One region of the Paenibacillus sp. BR1-192 genome, then DNA from elsewhere that is predicted to be linked to it. Evidence: riboswitches for the same ligand, from Rfam matches in the RefSeq annotation. Region 1 holds a riboswitch; each other region holds the start of a gene.
The links. A riboswitch is a leader RNA that binds a small molecule or an ion and turns the genes downstream of it on or off. The one in region 1 is predicted to bind cyclic di-AMP.

Region 1 (5,628 bases):
GCACAGGCAGGAAGGTCAAAGCACCGATGATCAGGACCACCGCGATGAGAATGCCGGCAAAAAGCTTATTATCTGTCCGGAACGTTCCGAGCGTCTCGGGAACCCACTGCTTCCGCATCAGAGAGCCGCCTACCGCCAGCAGGGCAATCATCGAAATATAGCGCCCGATCAGCATGACCAGTCCGGTGCTGATGTTCCAGAACGGCGTGTTATCCGCAAGGCCCTCAAACCCGGAGCCGTTATTGGCGGCGGATGACGTGTATTCGTAAAGCACCTGCGAGATGCCGTGAAAGCCCGAATGGGCAATGCCCGCCTGTCCCGCATCCGTCATGAGCGCGAGCGCCGTCGGAGCAAGGATGATCAATGGGTGTACCAGAATGACAATCGCGATCAGCTTCATCTCCCGGGCCTCGATTTTTCTGCCGAGAAATTCGGGGGTACGGCCAACCATAAGACCGGCCAGGAACACCGCCAGGATCGCGTACATGAGCATATTCATCAGCCCGACGCCTTTTCCGCCAAAAACGGAATTCAGCATCATCAGGGACAGCGGCGTAATCCCGCCGAGCGGCGTGAGCGTATCATGCATGTTGTTGACCGACCCGGTCGTGGCCGCGGTTGTCACCGTCGTAAACAGGGAGGATTGGGCGATCCCGAACCGGACCTCCTTGCCCTCCATGCTGCCTTGCGAGGCGTCGATGCCCAGCTGGTTTAATGCCGGGTTGCCGTTGGTTTCCGCGGCATAGTTCAAGGACAGGAAGCCGATAAACAAGGTCATCATTACCGAGAATATGATCCAGCCCTGCTTACGGCTCTTCGCGAACAAACCAAATGTGTAAGGAAGCGCCGCCCCGAGACTCCACATGGACAGAATCTCGATCACATTGGTCAGCGGGGACGGGTTCTCGAACGGATGCGCCGAGTTGGCCCCCATAAAACCGCCCCCATTGGTGCCCAGATGCTTGATCGATTCGAGCGCGGCTACCGGACCCACCGCTATTTGCTGCTCGCTTCCTTCCAGCGTCGTGACGCTGAGCGTAGGCTTCAGGGTCTGCGGCACCTGCAGCGCCACCAGCACCATCGCAATGATGAAAGCAGCCGGAATGAATACCCGGGTATGCGCCTTAACGAAGTCCTCAAAAAAGTTGCCGACGGTCGTGCCCTTGCTGGTCACCGCCCGGATAAAAGCAATCGCCACGCACAGCCCGGTCGCTGCGGACGTAAACATCATCATCGTAATGACGGCCATCTGGGCCAGATAAGACAATCCCGACTCGCCGCTGTAATGCTGAAGATTCGTATTGGTCATAAAGCTGATCATCGTATTGAACGACAAGGTCGGTTCCATATGGCCGATGCCGTTCGGGTTCAACGGCAGCACTTTTTGCAGCCGCAGAATCAAGTAGCCCGCCGCAACCAGCACGATATTCGTTAACACAAAGCTGACGGCATATCCTTTCCATGTCATCCCCTTGCGTTCTTTCAAGCCGATCAGAGCAAAGATCGGTTTCTCCGCCCAGGAGAACCATCTGTCCGTACCATTGCTTTCATAACGAAACACCTGATATAGATAAGTTCCCAGCGGCTTGACCAGCAGCACCAGAACGAGTATAACGATGGCAATTTGTAAAATGCCCATGACGAATGCCTTCCTCCTTCAGCCGTTTCCCTAGAATTTTTCAGGGTGAATCAGCGCATAAATCAAATAGAGAAAAATAAAAATCGTGAATATCAACATGATCATCACGGCTGATCAGCCTCCGGTTCCGAAACCACGCGCCCGCACCAGGACATAAACAGCATGAGCAGTCCGTAGGTTCCTCCCAAAATGAGCACCATAACTAAATCCTGCATGAATGTAACCTCCCCTAACTCTTGTGGCGTCAGTCCAAACGCTTAGCTCATAACGGATGCCATCAGAAAGGACACCTGATGATGATTCGTATGAAGCACCACATCGGCACCCAGCCCTTTGTATATCAAGCGCGGATTGCCGGAATGGGTGATCACGTAAATCGACTCCGAGGTCCATGTCCGGCAGATCCGCAAGTAGCGGCAGCACAGATTCAAGCTGCTTTCGAACAGAAACACCTTGCTGACGGGAAACTCGGGAATGATCCAGGTCTGCTCGTCTCTTGTATCAATCAAAATGATGGGTTTGCAGCCCAGTTCTCGCAGCCTCTGCTGCTCAGCCCGGTTGTTGGCTATAGCCGCAAACGGAACACGTTTGTGAATCAGCTGGCGGACGAATTCCTCCCCGGCCTTGTTCGGCGCGGATACCAGGATGAATTCCTGTGGTTTCTCCATCTTCGTTTCTCCTCCTAAGGTCAGAAAGAGAAGGCAACAACAAAGAAGCCTGCGGAAAGAGAAGAACTCTTCCCGCAGGCTTCTTACAGGACACGGTGAAATACACCGTGGCCCAAGTCCACGACAATCGTTGCCTCTCTCGATACGCTTACGAGGTTAGCTGACGGATTCGGGCGTGAGAGTCGCCCTACCCATAGACCGTTATCTTGTCTACAGGATTCACCCCAGAGAGATCAGGTTCATCTCCCGACTGGTTCCCCCGTTCCTTTTCCATTCAAGGACTCAGCGAAAATTAAAAACGAGTAGCATGTTATTCTATTAGCCATTGACTTGTCATCCAGACTGGGCATAACAGCACAGCAACAGGAGGTTCACGCGGTGAGAGTCGCCTCTACCTTCAAATCTCAGCAAGGCCCATGGTGCCTTCGCCATCGATCCATAAAGGCTTAGGGGCAGCTCTCACACTGCCTTTAGACCTTCATGAAACGGCTGCCCGTATGCCTTGGTCGTTGATGACCGTCAATTCATAGTTCGTATCATACGTCCGGCCCTGCAGGATGTAAATGTGAGCAAAAACACATCTGGCGTTATGTCGAACAGGAACCAAGCAGTATTTCGTCTTTATCTTCCGAATACTGCTCTATACTATGTATTTCTCTTGTTTTCTCTTATTTATCGCAATCCAACGAGATACCGAGATTTTGCCACGATAATAGATGACACGGCCGATTGTACGCGTTTTCTTTTACCGTTTTCATCACATTTCGGAATCTATTCGTCCCATACGGTCATTTACTTTTCGTTTCCTCCGGCGTATGATTCATCCATCTATTCGAAACACGTGATACGCCGAGCTCCCGACAGACCGGGAGACGGGGGAACCAAAGTCACCAGTCTTCGATTGGTGAATGGGGTGAATCCGCTGCGCCTAGGATCGAAGGGCCCAGCGGTAGGGTGCTCTCAGTCCGAATCCGTCAGCTAACCTCGTAGGCGCGTTGTTGAGAGAGAATACCATCCAAGCTTTGGCATAGCGGCCGCCGGAATTGGGGCTCTAACCATAAATAGGCCTGGAGAGCGGGGTTTCTCTGCTCACCAGGCCTATTTGCCGTGCATATAACATTCTTATAAAGGAGCGTAGATCAAATCATGACGAAACTCATCGAGGCAGCGCTTACACCCGTCATCGAAACCGCAGTGCCTGCATTAGGTGAAGAGACTATCGGCCATATGGAGATATTTCGTTTCGACCGGGGCTCGGCCGAACGCTTTATCCCATGGAGCGATCATGGCTGGAACTGCGGCTTGTTCAAAGTCAGCTGCAAAGACGCGGCAGGATATGTCGAATATGCCCTGCCAAGCACGAGAGAATTTTCGGACCTGGTCCGCTGGGCATCCGTCTTCTCAAGGCTGAGAGGCATGTCCGTGACTGAGGCCATTCGCTATGCCCGAAAGCAGCAGCAGTGGGGACCCGCACGGATGCAACTTGCTGTATCGGCCCTCGCCGATCTGGAGATCAACCTGCATCGGCACATCACCCGAGAGCGGTTAGGCGGACTGCCGCTGGAGCGCTCCTTCCTTATGAATTGCTCGGAGGCGTATTATCATTTCTAGGGACAGCAGCTACAGAGAGCCACTGTCCCCGTTTCCTTTGGATTGGGCACTTCTAAGCAGCCTGATGTTTTTTGAAACCATGAAGAACCCCGTCAAAAAGCCACTTATTTCACCAGGCATTTTGACGGGGTTCTGCAATCGGATCCCGCTCACTTGAACATATTTTTGAGCACCATCATCAGGTTGGCGGGCTTCTCCGCCAGGCGCCGGGTGAAATACGGGTACCACATCGTTCCGTAAGGCATATAACACCGGATACGGTAGCCGTCCTGCGCAAGCGCTGCTTGATCGTTCATCCGCAGTATGCTTGCGGAAGGCTATAAACGTCGTCACTACGCTATTCCCACGTTAGAAACGAGATTGATAATGCGCGATAGGATTAATATTCACGTCAATTTATGACGGTGTATTACGATAATCCAAATCTACCCAAGTGATCGTGCGTTTGCAAGGAGTTAGTTGCCGAGTTATATAACATTGCGAAAATTGTTCATTAATCGCGGGATACTTTGATGTTCAAGCGAATATAAACGAAGAAAAAGACCGCCATCCTTATTGGGCGCGGTCTTCGTTGTATTTAATAAGAAGTGATTGATACCTTTCTTGCCACGCTACGCACATGTTCGAAAGGAACTCAATTTCTCCTTTAGAGAAGTTCCACTCTTTTTCAACCATTTTACACTTCTCTAATAGATCAATATTTTCCTTTTTGAGCTCGGAAATTTCTTCTTTTAATCTATGTAGTTCTTCTGCCTCTGGCTTTTGACTGAGGTTACCTTGTTTTTTGACAATCGTATTCCAGCCTTCAAGTGTTCTCTTCTCGGCATCGGTCTCTTTGGCTAGTGCCTCGGGTGTTTCCCCAGCAGCTAGTCGTTGAAACATTTCTTGTTTGAAATCCTTTGAGTACTGTTTTCTTGTTTTTCTTGTTGTCATCTCTTACATCCGCTTATCTTACGTTAACATTATGCGCGAATACGATTATACCAGCGAAAGATAAGCGTGTCCTATGCCAAACTATGGTAATCATTTAACACTGTGGAACCGTTATCCGAGGCGATAACCGCCGAAATCAACGCATACAAACGTATTGCAGGCAAAGCGATATTCGAAATTGGCCGGCGCTTGAAACACGTTAAGGAGAACGACCTGGCGCACGGTGAGTGGGTACGGTGAGCTGTGAAGAAGGTGGATTTGACGCTGCACGAAAGTTCATTGCGATATGTGGACGCATACCACTTACAAACCAGGCCACGTGGCATGATATAGGATTCCGGGCCCTCTACGAAATTGCACGCTGCCGCCCTAAGAACGTGAGCTTGAACATACGCTGTTGTGCGGTGAAGACTCCGGATGAGATGACAGTGAGGGAGCTATAACGGAACGTATGGCGGCCGTGCAGGCGTTAATCGACCGCTATATTGAATAAAACGACGGAGTACCGGATCGGACCTAGCTCGTGCCTCTGACCGACTATATAACGGACCGCCATCCGGACAAGAATACGCGGAATGAATATCCGTTTATGAGCGGTCGGCAAGAGTAACGTCGCCATGAAAAAGAATATACGATACGTCTGGCGGACAGATACGATACAGACGGAGTGAATTGCGTTAAACCAGAGTGTTGTCATCGTATTGAGAAGGAACACCGCTTTAGAAGCGCTAAAATAAGTTAATCATTTGTAAAAACAATCGTAAATTTTAATATAAA
Region 2 (5,628 bases), 510 kb from region 1:
GGTGAGCCGATAATCCTGCCTCCAGCATATCCTCCAAACTGATCAGGCTCTCTGCACCCTCAAAAGACGTGTGGACCCGCTCCAGCGCGCGCCGTATCGCCTCTGGCGAGGCATTCTCCACTCCGATATCCCCTTTCCGGGTAGCATCCGCTTCCGGAATGAAGGCGTGCTTGCAGCCGGGTACGCCCTGATCCACGATTTTGCGGATTCGTTCACCCGCATGGTCAGGATCCGTCAATATGATAACGCCTCTGCGCTCCTGGGCAAGCGCTATGCGCTTCAGGATTTGTTTGTTGATCGCTGAACCGCCGGTTTCGATCGTGTCGGCTTCTACGGCCCGTTTAATGGCAACGGTATCGTCCCTGCCTTCCACGACAATCACTTCTTTAATCATGCGTTCGTTCTCTTCCTTCCCAAGCAGAGCAGGCCTGTACAACGTTAAGGCTCAACCCGTTTAGCCTTGATTACTCCGGTCTTAACAAAACAAAAGAAGAGGAAATATTCCCTCTTCTTGATCATCATATATTATAAGCTAAATAGTATAGCATTAGAATGGCAAAGTAAATTGGAATTCATGCGTCTAGTTCAATTCAGGTTTAACCGGACCGATCACGTAAACGGTGCGGCCGCTTTTCCGGCCGAAATTCATGGCCGATTTCAACGAATCGTAATAGACATCGATTTTGTTGCCTTTGATGGCGCCGCCCGTATCTTCAGCACGGCGGAAGCCGATGCCTTCGATGTAAACCCACCATCCGATCGGGATGATATTAGGATCAACGGCGATGGTGCGACCTTCCGTAACGCGTGTGCCGGATGCGGTACGCGTACCGATTCCTTGCTGTTCGGCGGAATACGCGGTCATCGACACGTTGTTCAATACCTTCTTGTATTTAAAATCAACGCCTGCGCGGGAAACCACGTTGTTCTCAACAGCCTTGGCGGTCGTTACTTTTTTCGTGCCGGACAATTTAGCCGGTGTAGCTTTTACATCGGTGGCTGCCGCCTGGACGATAACAGGCTTCTCCACTTTTTTCGTGCCTACGGCAATGATTTTATCCTTCGTTCTGCGTTCGATTTGTTGGGAGACCTTAGTCTTGGAAACCAGCTTGCCATTGTGGTAGACCTTCTCGTAATGGTTCACCATAAGACCAGACTCGCCCCGCTGAATGACGCGGTTATCGCCCTTTTCAAGCGATGGATCGGCCGTCTTGATCACGCGGAATTCGCGGTCTTCCGTTTCCTTAACTTTTTGCTTCGTGACGCGAACGACATGGATATTCATATTGCTGGTCAGCTTCGTGTCTTGCGACGGTTGTACTATATCTTCACCCTGGATCGTAACGCCAGCCTCTTTGAGTACATGATCAACTGTATCCTGGGATGTAAATATGGTTTTGGTTTTGCTGCCTACCGTAACGTTGACTGGAATAGCTCTGTCAATAATAATTCGGTCTCCGTCCCGGATTGCGCCGTTCAGGGGCATCGAAATTTGATCTTGGGGACTCAACGTGATCGCTTGCTCATCCAGCAATTCCTGCAGCAACGATCCACGTGTTTCCACCGTAGTGACCCGGCCGTCGACGACAAGCTGAACTTCCTTGCCTGCCTGGTCATGTACAACCAACGATATGAGAAGTGATACCGTAACGGCACCCATGGCGCCGAGCAACATCAGTTGACGCAAATTGTCATGCTTCCATCTCAATGCGTAAGACATGCTGGATGATTGTGATTCATGGGTTTCTTCAGGTTGAAAAATGCCCACTATTCCATCCTCCTTCATAGTCCCGCCGTCTAGGTAAACGCATGAATGCATTTGACGTGACTATAGCAATTTTTCTCACAGGGCGCCCTGCTATCTATCTACACCCTGCGTCAATTCCCGTCTTCCGTCCATCTGCCATCACCTCCTGTTTACCAAGAGTATGATGGACCCGTCTCCATTATTCAAAAATAAAAGAAGCCATTGAAAGAGTACTAGAGGCTCTAACGTGGCTTCCTGATGAATGAAATCATGGAAATGGTATGCACGAGATTTCCCCTCTTATTTCGCTTACGGAGTTAGCTGTCGGGTTCGGACGTAAGAGAGACGCCCTATATCCGGATGCCCGCTCATGGCGAGATCCTTCAAATTCACCCCAAAGACCCGAAAAAGAAATCAAATACAGCTTCGTGCATCCAGACCAGTATGCACCGCAGTATCGGTTCCCCCGTTCTCCAGAATTTCGGAGATTAAGCGAGACGGTTCATGAAATATTCGGCTGCGATCTGCACATCGCAGCTTCTTATCACTGAAAAGATGATATCCTGTTTGTATGCAGGTTGTAAAGCGACATTCAACCACATTTTCTCAAGTAAAAGGTTAAAATATTGTAATATCAACGCCTTTTCTGATTAAAAAACTTTAATTAATCGAAAATGCTCCCTTTTTCATGGCTTTTGCTCTTGTTTTCGTTAAATACCAAATCGTTCCAGCGCATTTTTGGTGGTAATTTGGGCCAATTCCTCATAGGACAACCCTCTAATTTCGGCCGCCGCCTCCGCCACCAATTTTACATATGCGGTCTCATTTCGTTTCCCGCGGAAGGGATGAGGTGTCAGGTAAGGCGCGTCCGTTTCGATCAATAATCGATCAAGCGGAACCTTTGCCAAAACCTCTTTGGGCTGCTTCGCATTCTTGAACGTAATCGGCCCCCCAAACGAGATATGGAATCCCATATCCAGGCACATTTTGGCCGTTTCCCAGCTTCCGGAGAAGGAATGCATGACACCGCCGACCTCGGAGGCTTTTTCCTCACGCAAAATGTTAACGATATCTTCATGCGCATCCCGGTTATGAATGACAATGGGCATGTTCAATTCCCGGGCAAGCCCGATCTGGCGCCGAAGCACGCGGTGCTGCACTTCCTTGGGGGACGTATCCCAATGATAGTCCAAGCCGATCTCCCCGATTGCCACCACTTTCTCGTGACTGCATAAAGAGGCGATCCAATCCAGGTCCTGATCCTCCATGGTGATCGCATCTACAGGATGCCAGCCTACCGCTGCATATATAAAATCATAAGTCTCAGCCAGCTTCATCGTGGTCGGGATCGTCTCCCGGTTAAATCCGATATTGATCATCCGCGTAACGCCGGCTTCAAGCGCCCGCTGAATTGCAGCTTCCCGGTCTTCGTCGAATTGGGGAGCGTCCATATGAGTGTGCGTGTCGAACAGCATACTATCCACACTCTCCTTCCTGTCGTTTCTATGTCGTCTATTTTCCATTAGTTGGTTGAATGCAAGGGGATTAACGGTTGTCCTGTTTTGCCTGATTTAATGCTGTTGTTTGAAAACGTCGGCTATCGTCTCCGGCATTTGACCCAGGAGCGGGCCCACCTTCTCCTCCGGATAATAAAGATGGTACCGCCCTTTATGAATGCCGCTGATCGAGCGTACGATATCGGATACCTCCGAGATTTCCCTCAGCTCGTCATGCCGGTCCAGAAGGAGAATCTGTTTCTCGTTAAGCGGCATATCGGAATGAACCTTATCATAAGGAAGATCTGTTGGAAAATCAATCTCCAGGTCATATTCCGGTTGCAGCCCCACGGCGCGGAACGCTTGGCGGATCCCGTCGATGGTTTCCAGATCGATGTTGTCGATTTCTACATATTTGTAGAGCTTTCGGTGCATGAAACGGCCGCATAATTCGCTAAGAAGCGGGTCTTCCTCCTCCGTCCATTGCAGAAAGGCCGTTTGAATCAAGGCTTCATCAAGACGCAGGTATTGTTTCACGCCGATATTCCCCGAAAACAGCGCAGGCAGCGGCTCGATCATGAAACGGAAAGCATATCCACGGTCATGCAGCTCCTTGGCCCGGCGAAAGATTTGGCGCAGGATGATTTCGGAGCTTCGGGTGACGGGATGAAAATACACCTGCCAGTACATCTGATACCGCGACATGAGATAATCCTCCACCGCGTGCATGCCCGATTCCTTCACGACGACCCGATCGCGGTACGGCCGCAGCATCCGCAAGATTCGGTCGATATCAATCGTTCCATAATTGACTCCCGTATAGTAAGCATCCCTTAGCAAATAATCCATCCGGTCTGCATCCAGCGGACTAGTGACCAGATTCATGACAATTGGCTTATCGTAGGTTTTGTTAATAACGGAGGCGACCTTCTCGGGAAAATCGGCACCGAGCTCCTGAAGTACCCGATTGACGCAAGTATCTCCGAGCAGGATCCGGCATGTCCAATCCTCGTGGTTCATATGAAAAGCTTCTTCTATGGAATGCGAAAAAGGTCCGTGCCCCACATCATGCAGCAGCGCTGCGCAGAGCGCAACTTGCCGTTCCTCGGCAGGCCAATCGGAATACCCTCTCCGTTCGAATTGAGAGATGATTCTTCTCGTAATTTCATAGACTCCAAGAGAATGGGAGAATCGGCTGTGCTCAGCTCCATGAAAGGTCAGGAAAGAAGTGCCCAACTGCCTGACCCGGCGAAGCCGCTGAAATTCCGGGGTATCGATTAACCGCCATATAATGTCGTCCTGCACATGAATGTAATTATGGACGGGGTCCTTAAACACTTTTTCTTCCGAAATGGGTGAATGCATTTCATCTCATCTCCTTCTCGTTCACGCTTTGGTTTTAGCCGATAAACACTTCTTTTGACATTTAATGTCGAACTGTGTCGAATAACGTAAAATCGCGCTTTCCAAATCGACAAATCCAAAATCGTCGTGAAAATTGGTTCGATTATGGTAATTCCGTTGCTATATAAGGCTTTTGTTCACTATACTTTCGTAAACAGGTTCCGATTTCTCAAAAATATAGGTTGACTGTTTTGGGAATCGTTGGTACTATAAATAACATAAAAACTAGAACTATGTCGAATTATGACTTTTTTAAATTATGGCGAGAGGGGCATTTATAAGTTATGATGAAATCAACAGGAATTGTAAGGAAAGTCGATGAGCTTGGACGGGTCGTCATTCCGATTGAGTTGCGCCGCACGCTCGGAATTGGTGAGAAAGATGCATTGGAGATTTATGTAGACGGCGAACGCATCATGCTTAAGAAATATGAGCCTGCGTGCATCTTCTGTGGTAACGCTGAGAACGTCACTTACTTCAAAGGTAAAATTGTTTGCCATGAATGTATCTCGGAAATCCCTACACCTGTGACAAATTAAGATTTTTAGTATATAATAGCATTATTACATTTTGTTAATTCTAACCTTTTTCATATCTCCTTGGTGCCTTTCTCGGCTATGAACCCGGCCGCAGGAGGGTCTTTTTTTGGGATTAAAGAATTATACGTTTTCAGTGAAGCGTATCCTTTCTTTAATCCCATTTATATGTTTTGGGGTCCCCGTAAAGTATTTGGAATAAGCATCGAAGCTTGGGTCCACTTTGTGGGGCTTTTTGTTTATCCCCCTTGGGCCAGGCAAGCCATATTCACGACTCCGTCAGGAGTGCGTTATAGATGTCCCTTTTCGATACGCCGCGATCACCCGCGGTTTTTTTCATGGCATCCTTGCGGCTTAGTCCTTCCCGCTCATAGTGCCCCACATGCTCCTCCAGCGAAAGCTCCTGCCACCAGGCATTTTTCTCTTTCTGCTCCTCTTCTGCACT
Region 3 (5,628 bases), 3.2 Mb from region 1:
ACATGGGCGGGATGAACGTTAAGATCGGCCGAGACATCAGCGATGCCCGCATGGATATGGGCGGCGCAGCCGCCGTCGTGGGCGCCATGGATATCCTGGTGTCGCGGAAGGCTCCGGTACGGGTTACGGCATTGATCGCCGTAGCGGATAATTTATCGGGACCGGATGCGATGCTTCCTTCTTCCGTCGTTCACTATCCGAACGGACTGAGCGTTCAGGTAGCGAATACGGACGGGGAAGGAAGATTGATCATTGCGGACGCGCTGCTGCACGCAGCCCATCTTAACGCTGATAAGGTGATCGATATCGCCACCCTTACCGGCAATGTCGGTGCGGCATTAGGCTTGGAGATCGCCGGCATTTGGGGCGATCAGGAGATAACGGCCGATTTGGTCGAGATCGGGGAGCGCAACGGTGAGCGCCTATGGCCCATGCCGCTGATGGACGAGTATGAATCCGAGCTCAGAAGCGATTATGCCGACCTGAGGAATGTCGGCACGTCGACTTTGGCAGGCGCGATCACGGCTGCGTTGTTCATCCGTCATTTTGTGGCGGAGACCATGAAATGGGTGCATATCGATATGGCAGGCACGGTCCAGTATAAACGGGAATTCCCTCACTCCGCGGCAGGGGCTACCGGCTATGGAGCCAGGCTGCTGGCGGACTATGTGGAGAAGCAGTTTCGCCCTGCATAAGCGAACCAAAGACAGTAAGGAGTGAAGAACATGCTGCTTGAAATTATCGCAACATGCGTGGACGATGCCATCACAGCCGAGAAGAATGGCGCGGACCGTCTGGAATTGATCACGGCGATCACCGAAGGCGGGCTCACGCCGGGCATCGGTCTCGTGGAAGAGGTCGTGAAAGCCGTTCGGATTCCGGTCCATGTGATGGTAAGGCCCCATAGCAGATCCTTTGTGTATAACGCGCTGGATATAGCAACCATGGTTGCGGAGGTTAAGGCGATCCGCAAGGCGGGTGCGGCTGGCGTGGTCCTTGGCATGCTGACTCCGGAAGGAAAGATCGACGAGGCCGCATTGGCCCAAATGCTGGAATGGACGGGCGATATGCAGGTGACATTCCACCGGGCTTTTGATGAATTGGAGGATCAATTCGAAGGGCTGCGTACGTTGCAGAAATATCCGGCCGTCACCCGCGTCTTGACGTCGGGAGGACCGCAGCCGGCACCGCAAGCGATCCCGAGGATTCGCGAGCTTGTGGAACAAGCCGCAGGCAGCGGGCTTAAGATATTGGCCGGGAAAGGCCTGAAGTGGGAAATCATACGCGATTTCATCGACCAGACCGGCGTGAGCGAGGTTCATTTCGGCTCCGCTGTCCGGTATGGCCGATCAGGGCTGAAGCCCATTGATCCGGTTGAGCTGCGATCATTGGCTGACAGCTTACATCAATAGAAGTAGCAAACCTATCGGAAACAGGTGAACAAAAATTGCAAACCGAATTGAATAAACAGCAAGAATTTGTGGTTGGCGTTGACCTTGGGGGTACGAAGATCGCGGCAGCGCTCTTTGATTCCGAAGGACAGCTGCTGAACCGGGAGCAAATGGAGACAGCCGGAGCGCGTACGGCCGAGGAAGTGGTCGCGAGAATTACGAACATGATTCGCAGCGTGTCGGGCGGCCACCCGCTTCGAGGCGTAGGCATGGCTTCGCCGGGAACGGTTAACAGCCGGGAGGGCATTGTCATTCACGGCACGAATTTGCCGGAATGGACCAACGTCCCGCTCAAAGCCTGGATGGAACGAGATCTGAATACGGAAGTACAAGTGCTGAATGATGCCAATGCAGCCGCATGGGGCGAATATGTAAGAGGTGCCGGCCGAGGGTCGACGAACATGGTTTACGTGACGCTCAGCACAGGCATCGGTTCAGGCATCGTGCTGGATGGCAAGCTGTTTCTGGGCAGCAATTCCTTTGCAGGGGAGCTTGGGCATCATATCATTGATCCCAGCGGTCCGCAGTGCAATTGCGGCAGCCATGGCTGCTGGGAGGTGTTTGCTTCAGGAACGGCCATCGGCCTGGCAGCATCCCAGCGGATGCTTACCCAGACCAGCGTTATTTCTGAACTGGCCGCAGCCGATGGAGGCGTGAACGCCAGGCATGTATTCGAGGCTAAACGTCTTCATGACCCCGTCGCAGTGGAGGTCATCGATCGTGCCGTTTATTACATGGCGCTTGGACTGGTTAACGTCATTCACAGCTTCAACCCCGATCGCATCGTGGTTGGCGGGGGTGTGAGCAGAGCAGGCGAGCTCCTTTTCCCGCAGCTTCGGGAAATGACGGATAAGCTGGTCATGCCGTCTTATTTAGGAACCTACGAGATCGTTCCTGCGGGACTGCGGGACGATGTTGGCCTGGTGGGAGCCGCAGCCTTGTTCCAATAATACATTCGTAAAGAAAAGGCAACAAAAGCCGCCCTCAAGGGCGGCTTTCTGATTATTCATGAAGAGAGCGGGAAACGGAGCGATCATATTTGCGTAAGCGAAGTCCGTAACTTGTGACAGGTGATAGGCGTAAACCGTAAGCCGTCATCCGTTTTCACTGGAGTCGAGTTTTTGGTTTCCTATTAGGTTTGTTTGTATCCGACAAACAATAAGCGGTTGCCCGCACTTTCCCGCCCGCCGACGGAATCCGCCGGCTCCAAACCCGCACGCGAGGCGGCCTGCAGGCTTGGAGCCGGCGGATTCCGCTACTCCATGTATTTTGATGCGTCGAACGTAATCATGCTCGTATGGTTGGCATGCTCGATCAGTGAGGAGAGCCTGGTCACTTCGCGTTCCTTCTTGCGCGCCTGCGCCTGATAAGCTTCCGGATCGTATAGGGCCACGTTAAACAGCGTTACGGCGCCATCTCCGCTTCCCCGTCCGCTCTGGCGCTCCAGCTTCTTGCGGGAGCCGAGATGGGCAAGCTGTCCGATATCGCTGCGCATTTGTTTGGCGAGCTCGATCGCCTCCATGATGGTCATGTCGGAGCCGTTCCAACTAATGGTCTGCGTCGTGTTGGAGATTGCCATCAGCAGATCCAGCTTTCTGTAATCCGCTGCGGCGGCTTCGATCTCTTCCGTAATGGCATCCACGCTGCGAGCAGGATACTCCGCCGTTTCCCCTTTTTCAATGATCGTGCTGCTGTTGTTCAAGCGTTCCGACATCAATTGATTCATGAGACGGTTGATTGCTGCCCGGACTGCCAAAGCTTCAGCCATCGTGATTTGACTCATAAGCGAAGGATCACCTCTTTGATTTCTTGTCTGAATATGTAAACGTTCCGAACTGCAAAAAAGTTGCATGCCCGTTAACAAAACGTCGCCGGAGGTTCGATGGAGTGTTACATAATTGTCATGAGTAAACGAGATGGCATAATGAAAAAACATGAAAATTTTCAGCCTATACGACATTGATTAACATATAGTGATAGATTTCTAGGATATTATTGACAGCATCCTTGCTTGTATACTATATTAAGAGAAGGTTACAAAATGTTAATGAATTTTGCCGAATTTCGTTTGTGAAAACGGGGGAACCGTCTTGGGTGAATTATTCTTGTACCATAGAGAGTATAGGGAACCTTCAACCGAACCCTTAGCTAACTCCGTAGGCATCGAAGGAGAGAACATATTTTGAAGAAATTTGTCATCACATTGCTTGGGTCTGCAATTATTTTTTCTTCAGGTGCCGTATCAGCTTATGCTGATCAACAACCGAATTTTCAGCATCAAGTGAAGCAATTGGTAGGAACGCCTTATAAATGGGGCGGAACAACGACAAGCGGATTTGATTGCTCCGGATTTATTCTGTATATGTTTAGAAATTTCGACATGGATCTTCCGCGCACATCCCAGAGTCAGGCTAAAGCCGGGGTTCATGTGGATCGCGAGGACCTGAGAGTCGGAGATTTGGTATTCTTCAATACAAGCGGAAGCGGCATTTCCCATGCGGGCGTTTACATTGGAGATGGACAATTTGCGCATGCTTCCAGCAGCAAGGGCGTAAGAATCAGCAAGCTTAGCGACTCCTATTACGAACCGCGTTATGTAACGGCGCGCCGTGTATTGAGTCAAGAGAACTATGCTAAACTGGTAGGAAGCGCGAGCTAATTGGAATAAGCAGTTTAGAGTTCGATACATAACCGGAAAGCCTGACAAGAGATGATCTTGTCAGGCTTTCTTTTTTATAGAAGATTATAATTTGGGATTCTGCGAAAGGATTCACTAGATTATTCCTTTACGACAGAGGCATTCACGGCGGCTTCCATGCCATTATTATAGGAACGGAACAAGCCCAGACGCCAGAAGGCGGCACCTTTCAGACCATAGCGCTTGGCCAAGCCGAGCTTATCGTCGACGGATGTGGCGGTTTCGCTGCTTAAGCTGATGCCGAGCAGGAGCTTCTGCTTAGGAACGCCTGCCTGAAGTGCCTGCTGAATGGCTTGGTCCACCAGACTGTTGGGTTCAGGAACCTGGGCTTTGGTGCCAACCGGATTGTACTGATACGCCATGACGATGAGATCATCGGCAAGGGAGGCCAGCGTCTTGTAATCATAGCCTTTATAGGCGCTGTTCAATGGCGGAACGGCTAAGGACAGAGCAATGTCGCTCGGCAATGCCGCTTTCAATTGCTTGACGTAATCATTAAGCAGCTTCTGCTGCTTCGCGGCATCCAGTTTAAAACCGAGCCCTTCGAAATCAAGCACCACGCCGCCGAATCCGTTATCCGCCACCGCGGTCGTGATGCCCTCAATGGACTTTTGGCGAAGGCTGCTGTCGCTGAGGACTTTGGTTAATTCGCCGTTTCCGTCCAAAGCGTAAACCATAAGGTACGGTTTAATCTCCCGATCCGCTGCATCCGCAACAATCGATTGCGGAGTCACGTCGCCGGCCGCCGCAGGCAGACGATACTCGTCGCCTTGAAGCGTAAACTGACCTTCCCGATCAATGCGGCTCCAGCCGAAGGCGACTGAATTCATGGATGCTACGAGATCCCGCTCTTGGAAAGATTGCAAAGCATAAAAGGCTCTTAGATGCATTTCGCGCTGCGGCGACACGAGGGAGACCGTGCGAGTCGCCTGATTCCAGCCGACATTGACGCCGAATTGGCTGCTGAACGAGCTGAGCGGAATCAGAACGCGACCTTCCCGTTGGACAGGGGGAGCGGCCAGCTTCACTTTTTTACCGTTGACGGTTGCGCTCGTGCTTCCGACTTGAAGCAGCACTTCCGTCGTTTGACCTTTCACCTCGCCAATGGCCTTCACCGTTTGCGTCTTGCTGTTCCACGTGATTTGAATGCCCAGCGCTTCACCGACCGTCCGGAACGGCACGTAAGTAACCCCTTTGTCTATCCTGGGAGCTGCATCGAATGTAAGCGCAACGTCATCCAGCTTTACCGAAATGTCAGGCGCAGCCTGTACCTGGCCGATATGGGGAGCGGTTCCGAGCAGAGATAAGGCAAGAACGGCAGCGACGGCTGTTTTTCCTAATGGTTTATGCAGCATGCTATTGTTTTCCCTCCAACCCAATAAAATAATAGAATGATTCTCATAGAATATGGAATTTGCTCTAGCATACGCTAGTATAGCAAAATTTTCATAGAGTTCCAATCGCATGATGTCATAGAAT

Region 2: another riboswitch for cyclic di-AMP. It lies ahead of P0X86_RS32855 (resuscitation-promoting factor); the one in region 1 lies ahead of P0X86_RS02030 (hypothetical protein).
Region 3: another riboswitch for cyclic di-AMP. It lies ahead of P0X86_RS20005 (C40 family peptidase); the one in region 1 lies ahead of P0X86_RS02030 (hypothetical protein).

Annotation. Positions count from the first base shown of each region.
Region 1 is NZ_CP120718.1:460,950-466,577, reverse strand. Features, by position in the region: gene kdpA (potassium-transporting ATPase subunit KdpA) at 1-1,639, opposite strand, end outside; gene P0X86_RS33255 (potassium-transporting ATPase subunit F) at 1,670-1,738, opposite strand; gene P0X86_RS02030 (hypothetical protein) at 1,897-2,307, opposite strand; cyclic di-AMP (ydaO/yuaA leader) riboswitch at 2,437-2,605, opposite strand; cyclic di-AMP (ydaO/yuaA leader) riboswitch at 3,145-3,317, shown strand; gene P0X86_RS02025 (hypothetical protein) at 3,454-3,918, shown strand; partial or broken gene P0X86_RS02020 (proline dehydrogenase) at 4,068-4,220, opposite strand; gene P0X86_RS02015 (transposase) at 4,471-4,851, opposite strand.
Region 2 is NZ_CP120718.1:7,152,856-7,158,483, reverse strand. Features, by position in the region: gene rnmV (ribonuclease M5) at 1-394, opposite strand, end outside; gene P0X86_RS32855 (resuscitation-promoting factor) at 581-1,768, opposite strand; cyclic di-AMP (ydaO/yuaA leader) riboswitch at 2,038-2,252, opposite strand; gene P0X86_RS32850 (TatD family hydrolase) at 2,458-3,222, opposite strand; gene P0X86_RS32845 (HD domain-containing protein) at 3,319-4,608, opposite strand; gene P0X86_RS32840 (AbrB/MazE/SpoVT family DNA-binding domain-containing protein) at 4,932-5,186, shown strand; gene rsmI (16S rRNA (cytidine(1402)-2'-O)-methyltransferase) at 5,452-5,628, opposite strand, start outside.
Region 3 is NZ_CP120718.1:4,497,006-4,502,633, reverse strand. Features, by position in the region: gene P0X86_RS20025 (leucyl aminopeptidase family protein) at 1-695, shown strand, start outside; gene P0X86_RS20020 (copper homeostasis protein CutC) at 726-1,412, shown strand; gene P0X86_RS20015 (ROK family protein) at 1,448-2,401, shown strand; gene P0X86_RS20010 (hypothetical protein) at 2,707-3,234, opposite strand; cyclic di-AMP (ydaO/yuaA leader) riboswitch at 3,497-3,630, shown strand; gene P0X86_RS20005 (C40 family peptidase) at 3,634-4,110, shown strand; gene P0X86_RS20000 (stalk domain-containing protein) at 4,230-5,504, opposite strand.